3 regions of the Pelosinus fermentans DSM 17108 genome follow, and region 2 is predicted to be linked to each of the others. Evidence: riboswitches for the same ligand, from Rfam matches in the RefSeq annotation. Region 2 holds a riboswitch; each other region holds the start of a gene.
The links. Region 2 has a riboswitch for cobalamin ahead of FR7_RS17970 (TonB-dependent receptor plug domain-containing protein). Riboswitches for the same ligand answer to the same signal wherever they lie in the genome.
Positions count from the first base shown of each region.

Region 1: it holds a riboswitch for cobalamin, as region 2 does, so the genes downstream of both, cobI (precorrin-2 C(20)-methyltransferase) here and FR7_RS17970 (TonB-dependent receptor plug domain-containing protein) in region 2, are expected to answer to the same signal.
Region 3: it holds a riboswitch for cobalamin, as region 2 does, so the genes downstream of both, cbiD (cobalt-precorrin-5B (C(1))-methyltransferase CbiD) here and FR7_RS17970 (TonB-dependent receptor plug domain-containing protein) in region 2, are expected to answer to the same signal.

Region 1 covers NZ_AKVN02000001.1:3,697,087-3,701,342, reverse strand. Annotated here, with positions in the region: gene FR7_RS17195 (energy transducer TonB) at 1-484, shown strand, start outside; gene FR7_RS17190 (SDR family NAD(P)-dependent oxidoreductase) at 584-1,351, shown strand; cobalamin riboswitch at 1,469-1,649, shown strand; gene cobI (precorrin-2 C(20)-methyltransferase) at 1,984-2,691, shown strand; gene FR7_RS17180 (sirohydrochlorin cobaltochelatase) at 2,756-3,679, shown strand; gene FR7_RS17175 (ABC transporter substrate-binding protein) at 3,808-4,256, shown strand, end outside.
Region 2 covers NZ_AKVN02000001.1:3,902,415-3,906,670, forward strand. Annotated here, with positions in the region: gene FR7_RS17970 (TonB-dependent receptor plug domain-containing protein) at 170-2,038, opposite strand; cobalamin riboswitch at 2,168-2,346, opposite strand; cobalamin riboswitch at 2,531-2,709, opposite strand; gene uvsE (UV DNA damage repair endonuclease UvsE) at 2,815-3,768, opposite strand; gene FR7_RS17980 (methyl-accepting chemotaxis protein) at 4,129-4,256, shown strand, end outside.
Region 3 covers NZ_AKVN02000001.1:2,613,338-2,617,593, forward strand. Annotated here, with positions in the region: gene cbiT (precorrin-6Y C5,15-methyltransferase (decarboxylating) subunit CbiT) at 1-177, opposite strand, end outside; gene cbiE (precorrin-6y C5,15-methyltransferase (decarboxylating) subunit CbiE) at 174-800, opposite strand; gene cbiD (cobalt-precorrin-5B (C(1))-methyltransferase CbiD) at 785-1,885, opposite strand; cobalamin riboswitch at 1,967-2,140, opposite strand; gene FR7_RS12055 (ArnT family glycosyltransferase) at 2,286-3,827, opposite strand; gene FR7_RS12060 (NAD-dependent epimerase/dehydratase family protein) at 3,963-4,256, opposite strand, start outside.

The sequences.
Region 1 (4,256 bases), 210 kb from region 2:
TTCACCTGTTACCCCTCAGGTAGTGGCTGTGGCCAATGAGCTGGCGATGGAAGCAGTTGAAGCAGTAGCTTCATCCCAGTCTGCAAGTAGTAATGAGTCGACTGGAAATCTTTCTTCTGGCAATGACGCAGTTGGGAATAATGGGAGCGGCAGCAGTGGCACTAATACTGGCTCTAACAGTGGGGGAAATGGCGGACGAAAAGGTAAGATTGTTCGGCCGCAGATATTATCTAAGGTAGATCCTGATTATCCTGAAGGAGCGAGGACAGCTGGTTTGACGGGTACCGTAGTGGTAAAAATTCAAATTTTGGTGAATGGATTACCTGGCGATGTAACCATTAGTGCGACATCAGGACATGATATATTAGATGCTGCAGTGGTAGCAGCAGTTCGAAAATGGAGATTTGTACCAGCTAAGGACCCAGAGAGCGGCGCCAGTATTATGTGCTATACAAACATGCCAGTCACTTTTCGTTTTAAGTAGGTAGAAATCAGTAGAAAAGCGGGGTACTCAATCATTCGATTTGTGATATAGTATTATAAGTAAGAAGCTAGTTTAGGATAATGTAGTAGGAGTTGAATCATGAATTACCAATTTGCGGGAAAAGTAGCGATGATTACTGGCGGTACTTCTGGTATTGGTTTGGAGGCTGCTCGCCAGTTGCTGGCCCAAGGGGCTAAGACGGCCTTAATTGGACGTCAAAAGGAAAAGGGGCAAATGGCCTTACTTGAATTAGCATCCTATGCTGATCATGTATGTTTTATACAAGGGGATGTCAGTTCTGTGAATCAATGCCAGGAAGTAGTAGAAAAAACTGCAGCCCAGTTCGGCGGTCTGGATATTGTTATCAATGCTGCTGGTATATACATGGAAAAAATCATTGGTGAAGTTACGGAAGATGAGTTTGATCACATCATGAATATCAATATAAAAGGTACCTATTTTATTTGTAAATCTGCTTTGCCTTATTTGCGGCAGAGGGGTGGTGGAGCTATTATTAACGTGTCCTCTGATGCAGGGATTAATGGTAATTGTTTATGTACTGCCTATTGCGCCTCAAAGGGAGCGGTAACGACTTTTACAAAGGCATTGTCTTTAGAAAGTATTCACTATGGTGTTCGTGCTAACTGCATATGCCCTGGTGATGTGGATACGCCTATGCTTACACAGCAGTTAGCAGAGGCAGACAATCCGGAGGAATATTTACGGGACATGGCATCGATGTATCCAATAGGGCGAATTGCCAAAGTTCATGAGGTAGCTCATGTAATCTGCTTTCTGGCATCGGATCATGCATCCTTCGTTAACGGCGCAGTGTGGACGGTGGATGGCGGTTTAACTGCGTGTTAAATTGGTATTGATATCATATAGAGGGCTAAAATAAAACGAAGGGCATAGAAGATTACCCAGTATGTCCTTGACAAGGAAAAGTATTTATTATACTCTAATTAAGAGTGGACAGCAAAATTTAATATGGATGGTATAGGTGCCCTTTTGGGCTTAATAGGGAAGTCCGGTTAAATTCCGGCGCGGTCCCGCCACTGTAATGAGGAGTAACCCCATAATTATGTCACTGAGATGAAACTTGGGAAGGCTTGGGGAAGCAATGATTCAAAGTCAGGAGAACTGCCTATACAGCAATCACCGTTAAAACCTGCGAGAGATGGGGAGGAGATTCGTACAGTTATACTGTGGTATATTACACATGATAGTGATGTGTTTATATGATGGCAGGCTACTATAATTGTATTTATTGAAATCTTCCGTTTTGTGTGACGGAAGATTTTTTGCGCTAGTAACGATGATTATCCAGTAGGATTGTAGTTGAATTGGCCTTTCATGCCAATTTTCTAATTTTTCACCAGTGCTGGTCAAGATTATTGGATAATGGTAAAATTAAGAGTGCAAATTCTCGTTTTACTCAGTTATCGTTATATGTACTTGTATATGTTGTACCACAATTTATAGTTAAGGAGGCCATTATGGCAGGAATTTTTTACGGTGTTGGTGTAGGGCCGGGAGATCCAGAGCTGCTCACATTAAAAGCAGTGGAGGTGATAAGAAACGCGGATGTGGTAATTGCTCCTAAAACAGAAAAAAAAGAAGGTAGTACAGCACTATCGATTGCGCATCCTTATTTGAAAGCAGATGTTGAGATATTGAGGTTGGTTTTCCCGATGGTAAATGATGCTGCTACGCTAGCCAATGCATGGGAAAACAATAAAAATAGTATTCTGGCAGAATTGCAGGCTGGGAAAAAGGTTGTGTTTTTAACATTAGGTGATCCTATGTTTTATAGCACTTATATGTATGTATATCGTTTGTTAAAGGACTCTGGCTATGCTATTGAAACCATACCTGGCGTTCCGGCTTTTTGTGCGATTGGCAGTCAATTAGGTCAGCCGCTGGCAGAGGGAAATGATATACTTAGCATTATTCCTGCTACGATGTCAGAAGAAGAGTTAGATGCTATATTGGGAGTCGTAGATAATGTTGTATTAATGAAGGTTTACAAAAATTTTGGACAAGTTGTAGCGAAATTAAAACAGCATGGTTTTGGTGAAAATGCTGTTATGATTAGTCGCTGTGGTTTGCCTGATGAACAAATTAGCTATAATTTAGAGGAAGTTGACGCTAAGAGTGTTAACTATTTATCTACCATTTTGGCTAAGAAACGTAAACTTGGTTAAGTGTAATACTTTTCTCCCAAAGACTTAGGAATGCACATAGAAAACTGAGTGAGGAGTTGTACAGATGAAAATGAATTTATATAAAATAGCTATGAGTTTTGCATTAAGTGTTTCCTTATTATTGGGCGCTAGTGTATTTGGCTTATCAAATGCAGGTGCCCAAGAGGCACCCAAAAGTCAAAAAGCCATCGTGGTGGTAAGCTTCGGTACTACTTTTGCAGAAGCTCGTCAATTAAATATTGAGAGTGTAGAAAAACGTATTGCTCAAGCTTTTCCTGAATATGATGTATATAGAGCTTTTACTTCCAAAATTGTTATGAAACGTTTGGCGGAAAATAGCAACATTCATGTGAATGATTTGGAAACCGTATTAAACCAATTAAAAAAAGATGGCTATAAAGAAGTTATTATACAAACAACTCATCTGACACCAGGTGAAGAGTATGATAAAAAAGTTGTAGCTACTGTTGAAAAGTTCAATGGGGCTTTTGATACAATTTCTATAGGTCGTCCGGTGTTATTCTTTCATGGTGAAAATGGAAAACCCAATGATTTCGCCATTGCTGTAAATGCTCTTAAAAAACAACTTCCTGCATTGCAATTGCAAGGTAAAACTGTGGTATTTATGGGACATGGTTCACCACATCAGCATAACCCAGCTTACCAAGCCTTACAAGATCAATTTGATGCAGCTGGTTTACATGTGATTATCGGCGTAGTAGAAGAGACGGATCATCCTAATCTTCAAGATGTTGAAAAATTACTAAAAGAAAGAAACATTAAAAAAATTACCTTGATGCCACTCATGTTAGTTGCTGGTGATCATGCCAATAACGATATGGCTGGGGATGAAGATGATTCTTGGAAAAATACGTTCCTTGCAGATGGATATCAAGTGGAAACCTATGTTCATGGTTTAGGTGAAAATACTGGAATCCAAGATATTTATGTACAGCATGTACGTGATGCCATTAATGGTTTAAAATAATAGTTAAGACCGTATTTAAGAGGGGATGCCGGATCAAGTATATCCGGCCTTTCCTATTTGTTATATGTATGGAAGGAGAGCGAGTCGTGAAAGGGAAATTGACATATTTAGTCTGCATGCTAAGTATAATGAGTATAATCGTGGCAGGATGTGCTTCTTCAACCCAAGAAAAATCAACAACAAAATCTCCAGATCATTATCTGCAAATGACGGATGATGCAGGGCGCAATGTAGTATTGAGACAGAAACCACAACGCATTGTTGTGTTATCCACCTCTTTTTTAGATGTATTATATGGGGTTGGCGGCAAAGCAGCTGGAAGACCGAGCTCTAAAACACCGCAGACCTTTCCCGCTCAGCAGGAGATTCCAGAAGTAGGTTTTATTTATAATGTAAATGTTGAGCAAGTATTAACTCTTCAGCCAGACTTAATAATTGGCTTTCAGGGAATTCATGATAAATTAATTCCAACATTTGAAAGCAGTAAGATCCCTGTGATGATATTGAAAATGAAAACCTATGATGATATTTTAGCGAAAGTTAAGTTATTTGGAGAAATTGCAGGCACAGAGGAGCA
Region 2 (4,256 bases):
GATAATCCCTCATTATTTAAATGATTTATCATGTTTTTTATGATTATTATAATCTCATAAAAAGATTTAATTCTTTTATGAAAAGAAAACCACCTGAAGACAACACAACATTCAGGTGATTTCTATTTTTTAGATCAATTTGTTAGTTGTTACACTCTAACCTTATCCTCTAGAATGAATGTTTTACACCAAACTCAACAGTTCGCGGCGCTGCATAATAGTAACTGCTACTATTTGTCGTTACATCATTACGATTTAACACGTTTCTTATGGTAGCAAATACAGCAGTTTCAGGTTTTAACTGGTAATTGACCATCAGACTGACTGGCAGAGCATTTAGTGCCTTATTGGATCGATCAGCAGTATAGTTAGCCGCTAAATTAGCTGTCAGCTTGTCCAAGGTATAGCGAAGTGTGAGATTTCCCTGAATGCGGCTATATGCTCGAATCCACTCACCTGTTGCATCCTTTTCTCGTGGATTACCATAAACACCGCCAACAGTATAACTATATTTATCTGATAACCTTTGTTGCCAGCTGACTTCGATTCCTTCATTTTTAAATTTGCTAAAGTTTTGAAACATCTTTGAAGAATCAGTATCAATATGGTTGTCAATATTCATCATAAAGATAGTTGTTTTTAGCGTGCCAATTTGACTTTCTTTTTTCCAACCAGTCTCATACGTCCATCCACTTTCTGGCTTTAAATTAGAATTAGATGTAAAGTTACTGGTTGTACCTGTATGCAATTCAGTAAGAGTCGGTAATCGAAAAGCTTTTCCGACATTGACAAACCAGGAACTATCCTGCCTCAACTTTTGATTGTATTGTATTTGTGGTAAAAATTGATTGTACTCATCACCGCTCTCTGTTCTGGCATGTTGTCCCCTAAGACCTAAAATCAGTTTTTTATTTTCATTAAAATCCTTAGTTCCTTGGGTATAAAGAGACGTAACTGTTCGTTCATAAGTTCCCTTTGAATTTTCTGGTTTTACAAAATCTATTGTTTTATATTTTTCCTGCTCTAGTGTAATACCTGCCAAATAGTGTATTTGCTGATCATCCCATGATTTATTGGCATCCAGTCCATATTTTGATGATTTTAAATTGATATTGGAAGCATAGGCTCCTGTGCTGACGGTTTTAGTAGTGTAATCGAGATCGCGGAATGAACCATAAAGCATAGCTTTCCAATCCTTATCGTTATACTGAAAATTAATTCGATCCAGATTTTCCTGATCATTATATAAACTAGTCACCTTCTTTGTCATTAGGCTTCTTCTTTCTTTGTTCAATTCATCTTCGGTATGGGTATAATATAATGTCATTTTATCATTAAATTGATAAGTAGCATTAAAACTCTGCTTTTCACCTCCAAGAAAATTGTCATATGTTGATTTAGCAGGGTTAGAATCCACGGTTTTAGTAAGATTATTCACTTCTCCTGTATCAACAAATGAACTGCTAAATGCTAATTTTCCTGATTGGAAATTAAGATTATAATTTTGCTGCCCTTTATTACCTGTGGAAACGGTAATGGAATTATTCACTTGTTTCTTAGTCATAATATTAATAACGCCGCCAAAAGCATCACTGCCATACATAACGGATCCTGGTCCTCTAACAACCTCTATTTTTTCTACATTCTCCAGCAGAATATTATCAAGCTGGAACATACCATTCATATTAATTGGGGCACCATCTACCATGATCAGCGTACCTTTTTTTATGCCTCTCATAACAAGCTCGCTGCTCATTCTCCCTGCGGACTGTCCGTATGGATTTTGGGAGTAAATATTAATACCTTCCACAAATTGCAATGCATCAATGACAGTCTTTGCTCCAGTGGCTCGCAGTTCATCTCCGGATTTTACCGTTACATTTGCAGGGGTATCCAGCTCTTTGCTTTCTCCTCGCAAGGCCGTTACAATCATTGGATCAAACTCAAAACTCTTATCCTCTTCAGCTTGTACACAGGGCATGACCATAAATCCTAAGGCTAACGCCGCAATCATCTTTTTAGTTACATTTCTCTTCAAAATACTTTCACTCCTCATGCTGCTATTTATATATAAGTATAATTTCGGGTTGCATGGGGAGGGCAGACTAAAAGAGCAATCTAAATAAAAAGATGCCTATAAATCCCCTCCCCATCGCTCGTGGGTAAAACGGTGACTGTTAGATAGGCAGTTCTTCTGGCTTTGGGTCATTGCTTGCCAAACCTTCCCAAGAATTGATTCTCAGTGGTATAACTTGGCTCACTCTCCATCACAGTGGCGGGACCGCGTCGGCATCATACCGACTTCCCTATTAAGCCCCGTAGGGCACCTATCTCCATATATGTACTTGTTAATTCTGCTGAAAACACCTCCTTGATTATGCTTTGCCGAACAAAAAAATGCCTCCCACATAAGCAGGAGACAGACATAAGTACTATCTTTTATATCCATAACAATCCCAGCACGCTGCGCCGGGAAGAAATAGGTTACAATGTTAGATACTTAATCGCCTCCCCATCGCTCGTGGGTGTAACGGTGATTGTCAAATAGGCAGTTCTCCTGGCTCTAGTTCATTGCTCTGCCAGCCTTCCCAGGATCTTACCCCAGTGGCACCTATGGCTTTGCTCCCTATTACAGTGGCGGGACCGCGTCGGCATTGCACCGAACTTCCCTATTAAGCCCCGTAGGGCACCTATTTCATTATTATTTAATTGTTTGTAAAAGCATAATATTCTGTAATTCTTAATCATGATATCATCTTCTTCGACAACATGTCAAAGGATTTTCAAATCAAATACAAAGAAAAAAACTTGAAGCTAATATTCTATCTCAGCTTCGTTGATAACCTTTACTCCAGAATTTTCTTTTAGCTTTTCCATTAAGGAAAATAGTGCCAAATCCTTTTCTTTTGCTTCTATCATAACATCAAAATCACGGCTGCACTTCTTCGCTATGTTTAAAAATCTCAAAAATTCATCCACAGCAATATGATCCGCATGTGCTCTTTTATTTGCGCTTTCTCTTGCGCTGGAAAAATGAATTTTAGGTATCTGACTTCCCCAAGTTGCAAATATTTCTGGCAGAATATCTTCAAGATGTATTCCTTCATTGCAGCAATGATCATGATGTACATCTAATACCATAGGTGCTTTTATCTCCTGGCAAAGAGTGAGTACATCCTTGGCAGTATAAGATTTATCATCATTTTCAATAATAATCCGTTCCCGAATAGTATCAGGAAGCTGCTGAAATATTACTTTAAAACGTTCGATTGACTGCACTTTGTCTTTATATAATCCCCCTACATGCAGCACTAATTTAGATTCGGCTCCCAATTCCATAGCCTCAAAAAGATTCACATGATACCGCAAATCTGCAAGGGCCGCTTCTACTACATGTTCAAGTGGACTATTCAAAATCGTAAAATGATCGGGATGAGCGCTAACCCGTAATCCATGCCTTTTTACAATATCACCAATGGCAAGCAATTCTGAGCGAAAATCCTCACAATAATCCCACCCAAAGGCAACGGGATGAGTCGCTAGAGGGATTAGCTGCGAAGTAATCCGAAATACTTGAATGTGATGAGCTGCATTATAACGCATCACACGCAGCTGCGTAGCTAAATTTTCTTCTGCCAAGCGTCTGAGTTTACTAAGCTGATCCTTTTTGTCCTTAATTTTAGTTAAATTAAGGACAGTAGTTGTTTTATTGGGAGATCCTTGAGAAATGCCTAAAGCTATGGCTACATACCCCAAGCGGATGCGCATAAACTAACCCCTTTCACACCAAAAATCATCAATTTTAGTCTGTCCAAAAGTACCTAACTTTACAATTCCTATTCCTAATAGTATGCCTCAATCCTAAAATTTTAAGATATTTCTGCAACGATATTATATTTTTAGCATAATTTAACATGATTTACTACGAATAAGATTGACTATTTCCTATTTATGTTATTATAATAGTTATAGTACAATTTAATACAAAACATTTTGTCGCAATGCTGCGACAGCAAAGTACATGCTTATTAAAGCTGGCTCAACTGCCAGCTTTTTTTATATATAAATGTCTTTTTCTAAACTTAATATGTAACTTTTTATTTTTTTAAAAAAGGAGGCGCTCTCATTATGACAATCAGAATAAAAATTTTAAGTGGATTTATGGTGGTCATCGCTTTAGTATTTATTATGAGTGCATTTACTTATTTTCAAGTGGGTGAATTAAATTCAACTTCAAAAGAAATCATGAGAGATAG
Region 3 (4,256 bases), 1.3 Mb from region 2:
GGGAGCCTGAAGAGCAGCTTCAATTGAAAGAGACCCAGTACCTGCACCGATATCTATAATAATATCGGTGGGGCATATCTTAGCTTTATTCAGAACTAAGATACGAACTTCCTGCTTCGTCATTGGTATGTCGCCCCGCAGAAATTCATCATCGTTAATACCTGGAAAATATGTCATATTGTCACCACCATTACACAATGAGCAAATCCATCGACTTCTTTGATTTCACCTAATGTTAAGTGTTTAATTTTCTCATTTTCATAAGATAAATTAGCACATAACCATACCTTTGAATGTAATGGCCACCCATGCCCAATGAGTACGTTTGCAATATATAAAGGATTTTGTTCAAAATCAGTTAATATGCCAAGTTTTTTTTCAGGATCATAATTCAGATCAATATCTTTGGCTTGTCGTCCATGCATACTAATCAAAACTGCATCCTGCCAGATTTCAGTGATCCTGGCAAAAGCTAACTGCATCGAACTAATACCAGGAATAACCGTTATCTGTGCCGGGGAAAATTTGGTTTTAAGGGTAGCTAAAAAACTATAAAAGCCAGGATCACCGGAAACCATTACAACTACATCGTTATCCATTAGGGAGGTAGCGATAAATGTTAATACCCCTTTTAGGTCATTGTCAATTACCTTAGTAATCCCATGATCAGGAGCAAAGGTTGCAAGAGCACGCTTACTGCCTGCTATCACCTTTGCATCTGCAATGATGCGGCTAGCCACTGGCAAGATGTAATCAGGTGAACCTGGTCCTATTCCTACAACTATTATTTTATGTTCCATCCTAACTTGCCTCCAATTTCTCGTGCCGTATCATCAACCGCCAATAAATCACCTTGCAGAGTGATCATTGCGGTACCTACTTTTAAATCACCAAATACATATCGTTCAGCCCGAATGCTGACTCTTTCAGCAATTACACGATACACATCATTTAATTTAAATTGTGCAATTATGGGCATAGCGGCTTCTGTAGTATTGCACATTAATATCTCTTGTATAGCTTGCTGCGGAGCACCAAGGGCAGCCATGTAGGCGGCTAAAGTTTCAAAGCGAGCATCAGCTACACGGTTATGAGTATGAAAAATTCCAGCAGCTACTTTTACGAGCTTTCCTAAGTGCCCAAAAATTAATACTTGTTTCATACCATATTGCACAGCACTTTCTAACATATGTCCGATAAAATTACTAGTTTGGATTACCGTTTCTGTTGGCAGATGATATCGGTTAATAGCAATATCCTGACCAATTTTTCCAGGAGCAAAGACCACTTCATCATATCCTAAGGCCCTCACCATTGATATTTGCGGTGACAGTGAATTTTTAAAGGCTTCCTCTGACATTGGCTCAACAATGCCTGTAGTACCTATAATCGATAAACCGCCGATAATACCTAAAGTAGAATTTAACGTACGTTTTGCTAATTTTTCACCTTCAGGTATCGAAATAGTAACCGTTACGCCATGACCATCAGGTAATACATCCTGTATTGCTTGCATGATCATTTTACGTGGGCCAGGATTAATAGCAGGTTGTCCAACAGCTACAGATAGACCTGGCTTTGTTACAATACCGACTCCTATACCAGCTTGCAGGATTATTTCATTCGTAGTATTAATTTCTATTTCGGCAGATATAGTTGTGCCATGTGTTACATCGGGATCATCGCCAGCATCTTTTATTACACTGGCTTTTCCACCAGTATTCAGGCGTTGACTTGTGGCAATGTCTACTTTAATAAGATGTCCCTGTGGTGATGTAACATCAACCATTGTGGGGGATTCACCTTTCCACGCTAACAGGGCTGCTTTAGTGGCAGCAGCTGCACAAGTACCTGTAGTAATTCCTGATCTCATCTTTTTTGACAAAATAAAATCCCCCTGCAGACAGAGGGTACAATAAACCAAGTGATTAATTTATTCTACCACCTGCCTATCCTTCGTAGTCATAATGGTGTGCTAGAATAGGTAGGTCTCCTGACTTTGGTTCATTATACAGCTAAACCTTCCCGGGATTTCCCAGTGGTATTCCTTAGCTGCATTCCCCAATACAGTGGCGGGACCGTGCTGGCTTTTAACCAGTCTTCCCTTTTAAGCGTAAGCACCTATTCCCATAGAGATATTAAATTATTGTTATACTCGGCATTAAACTTCTGATGTTGTATGTATTCCACCAGCGAATAAATATTTCCTGCTATTCTTTGATTAAATATAAAAGTTAAACTTTATTTTGATAGTAGAGAACATTTTTCGACCCACATTTTTAGTATCACTCTTTTAGCAACAATAGTTTGTCACTAATGCAAGATAAAATGATAATCGATTGGCGGGTTGCAACTGTTAAACGATCATATTCAGATTTTCTGATTAGAAAATAAGAACGCTGGCTTTCTTGAATCAACTCATTAAAATCGGTACCTAGCACGATCTCCTTGCCATAAACGTTGGTGTAAAAAGCAAAACCAGGACGCAAGAATTTTACTACATACACTGGAGATTTGCCATCGTATTGACGGTTAAATTCTTGAGCAATATTTTTAGTTGTGAACATAGGCGCTGCAGCGGGAATCAGTATAGCTGTTAGAACCATGGAAAATAAAGTCATCGATATGATTTTAGTCCAAAAAGCGAGACGAATTTCGTTTTTCCATCCAAAATACGCTACCAAGGAAGACATTAAAATAAAAATTATGGCGGATATATATATGCCATTTGCCAATAGCGGCATAGCTTTAATCCCTATAAACATAATTCCTATAAATAATGCAGTTAGTATACTTAAACCTATAGACAAACTTGTAAAATGACTTTTATCATGTGATGTCCAAAGACGATCAATATACCAACCAACAATCATGGATAATGGTGGGTACATAGGTAAAATATAGGATACCAGCTTTGTTTGAGAAATAGTAAAAAAGGCAAAAATAAATAATGACCAGATATTTAGAAATAATAGAGTTGAAGAATCATATGTACTTTTCGTTAGAGAACTCCATATGGATTGAATTATGAACCCTGTCCAAGGAAAGAAACCCAGAATAAGAACTGGAACATAATAATACCAGAGTACACCCTCAGGATGCTCTGGAGATGTGAACCTTGTAATATTATGAAAGCCAAGAAACGTATCGACAAAAATACTTCCGTGAATATTATACATCAAGATATACCAAGGTGCAGCTATCGCAGCGTAGAGCAACAATCCCGAGAATATTTTCATACTTTTTAATAAAGCCCAGTTACGTGTAATAAGTAGATAAAAAAAGATAATTCCTCCAGGAAATAATAATCCAATAGGTCCTTTCGTTAATGTAGCTAATCCAGCGAATAAATATGCAATATAATATTTTTTCTCTACAAAAGCTAATAAAGAAGCAGATAGAAAAAAAAGTAAAGTAATATCAGTTACGGCAGCCTTTCCCAAATAAAAAAATTCAATACTGGTAGCTAATACTAACGCTCCAGCAACACCGGCTCGTTCATTAAATAATCTGCGACCAGATTGGTATACCAGTACTGTACAAGCAACAGCTAATACTGCAGAGGGAAAGCGAGCAGCAAATTCATTCATACCAAAAAGTTTATAAGAGGCAGCTACTAACCAATAATACATGGGAGGCTTATCATACCAATACTCCCCATAAATACGAGGGGAAAGAAATTCATTAAAGCTAAACATTTCTTTAGGCGTTTCTGCATATACAGGTTCATCAGGATCTAACAAAGGGATTCCGCCCAAATTAAAAAAAACGATTAATAATGTAATTATAGCCACCAGCCAAAAACCAGTTTCTAACTTTTTAAACATTTGGTCCGCAACCTCCGAAAGTTGAATTAATTAGATGAATAGGATTTATAACAGCAATGGATATATTATTACTTAACAACGCTGGTCATGTATTTGCGTGTTAATAATAATATATCCCAAAGAAAAATTTAAGGTTTAGATGAGGGAGTGATATGTTTTGGCTAATCCCTCTAAAAGCATCATATGTGGTTGCCAGTCTAAATTTTTCCGTGCTGTGGCATTTGATAAAGAAGATTTATAAATATCGCCTTCACGTTTTTCATTATAGTTTCTCACTACCATCTTACCAGCGACATTTCCCATATAATCGATTAACATATTAACACTTGTTTCTGTTTGTGTACTAATATTGCATATTTTGTTAGCATGATCGACTAATAATGATTGATAATTAGCATTGGCGACATCTCCAACGTAAATAAAATCTCT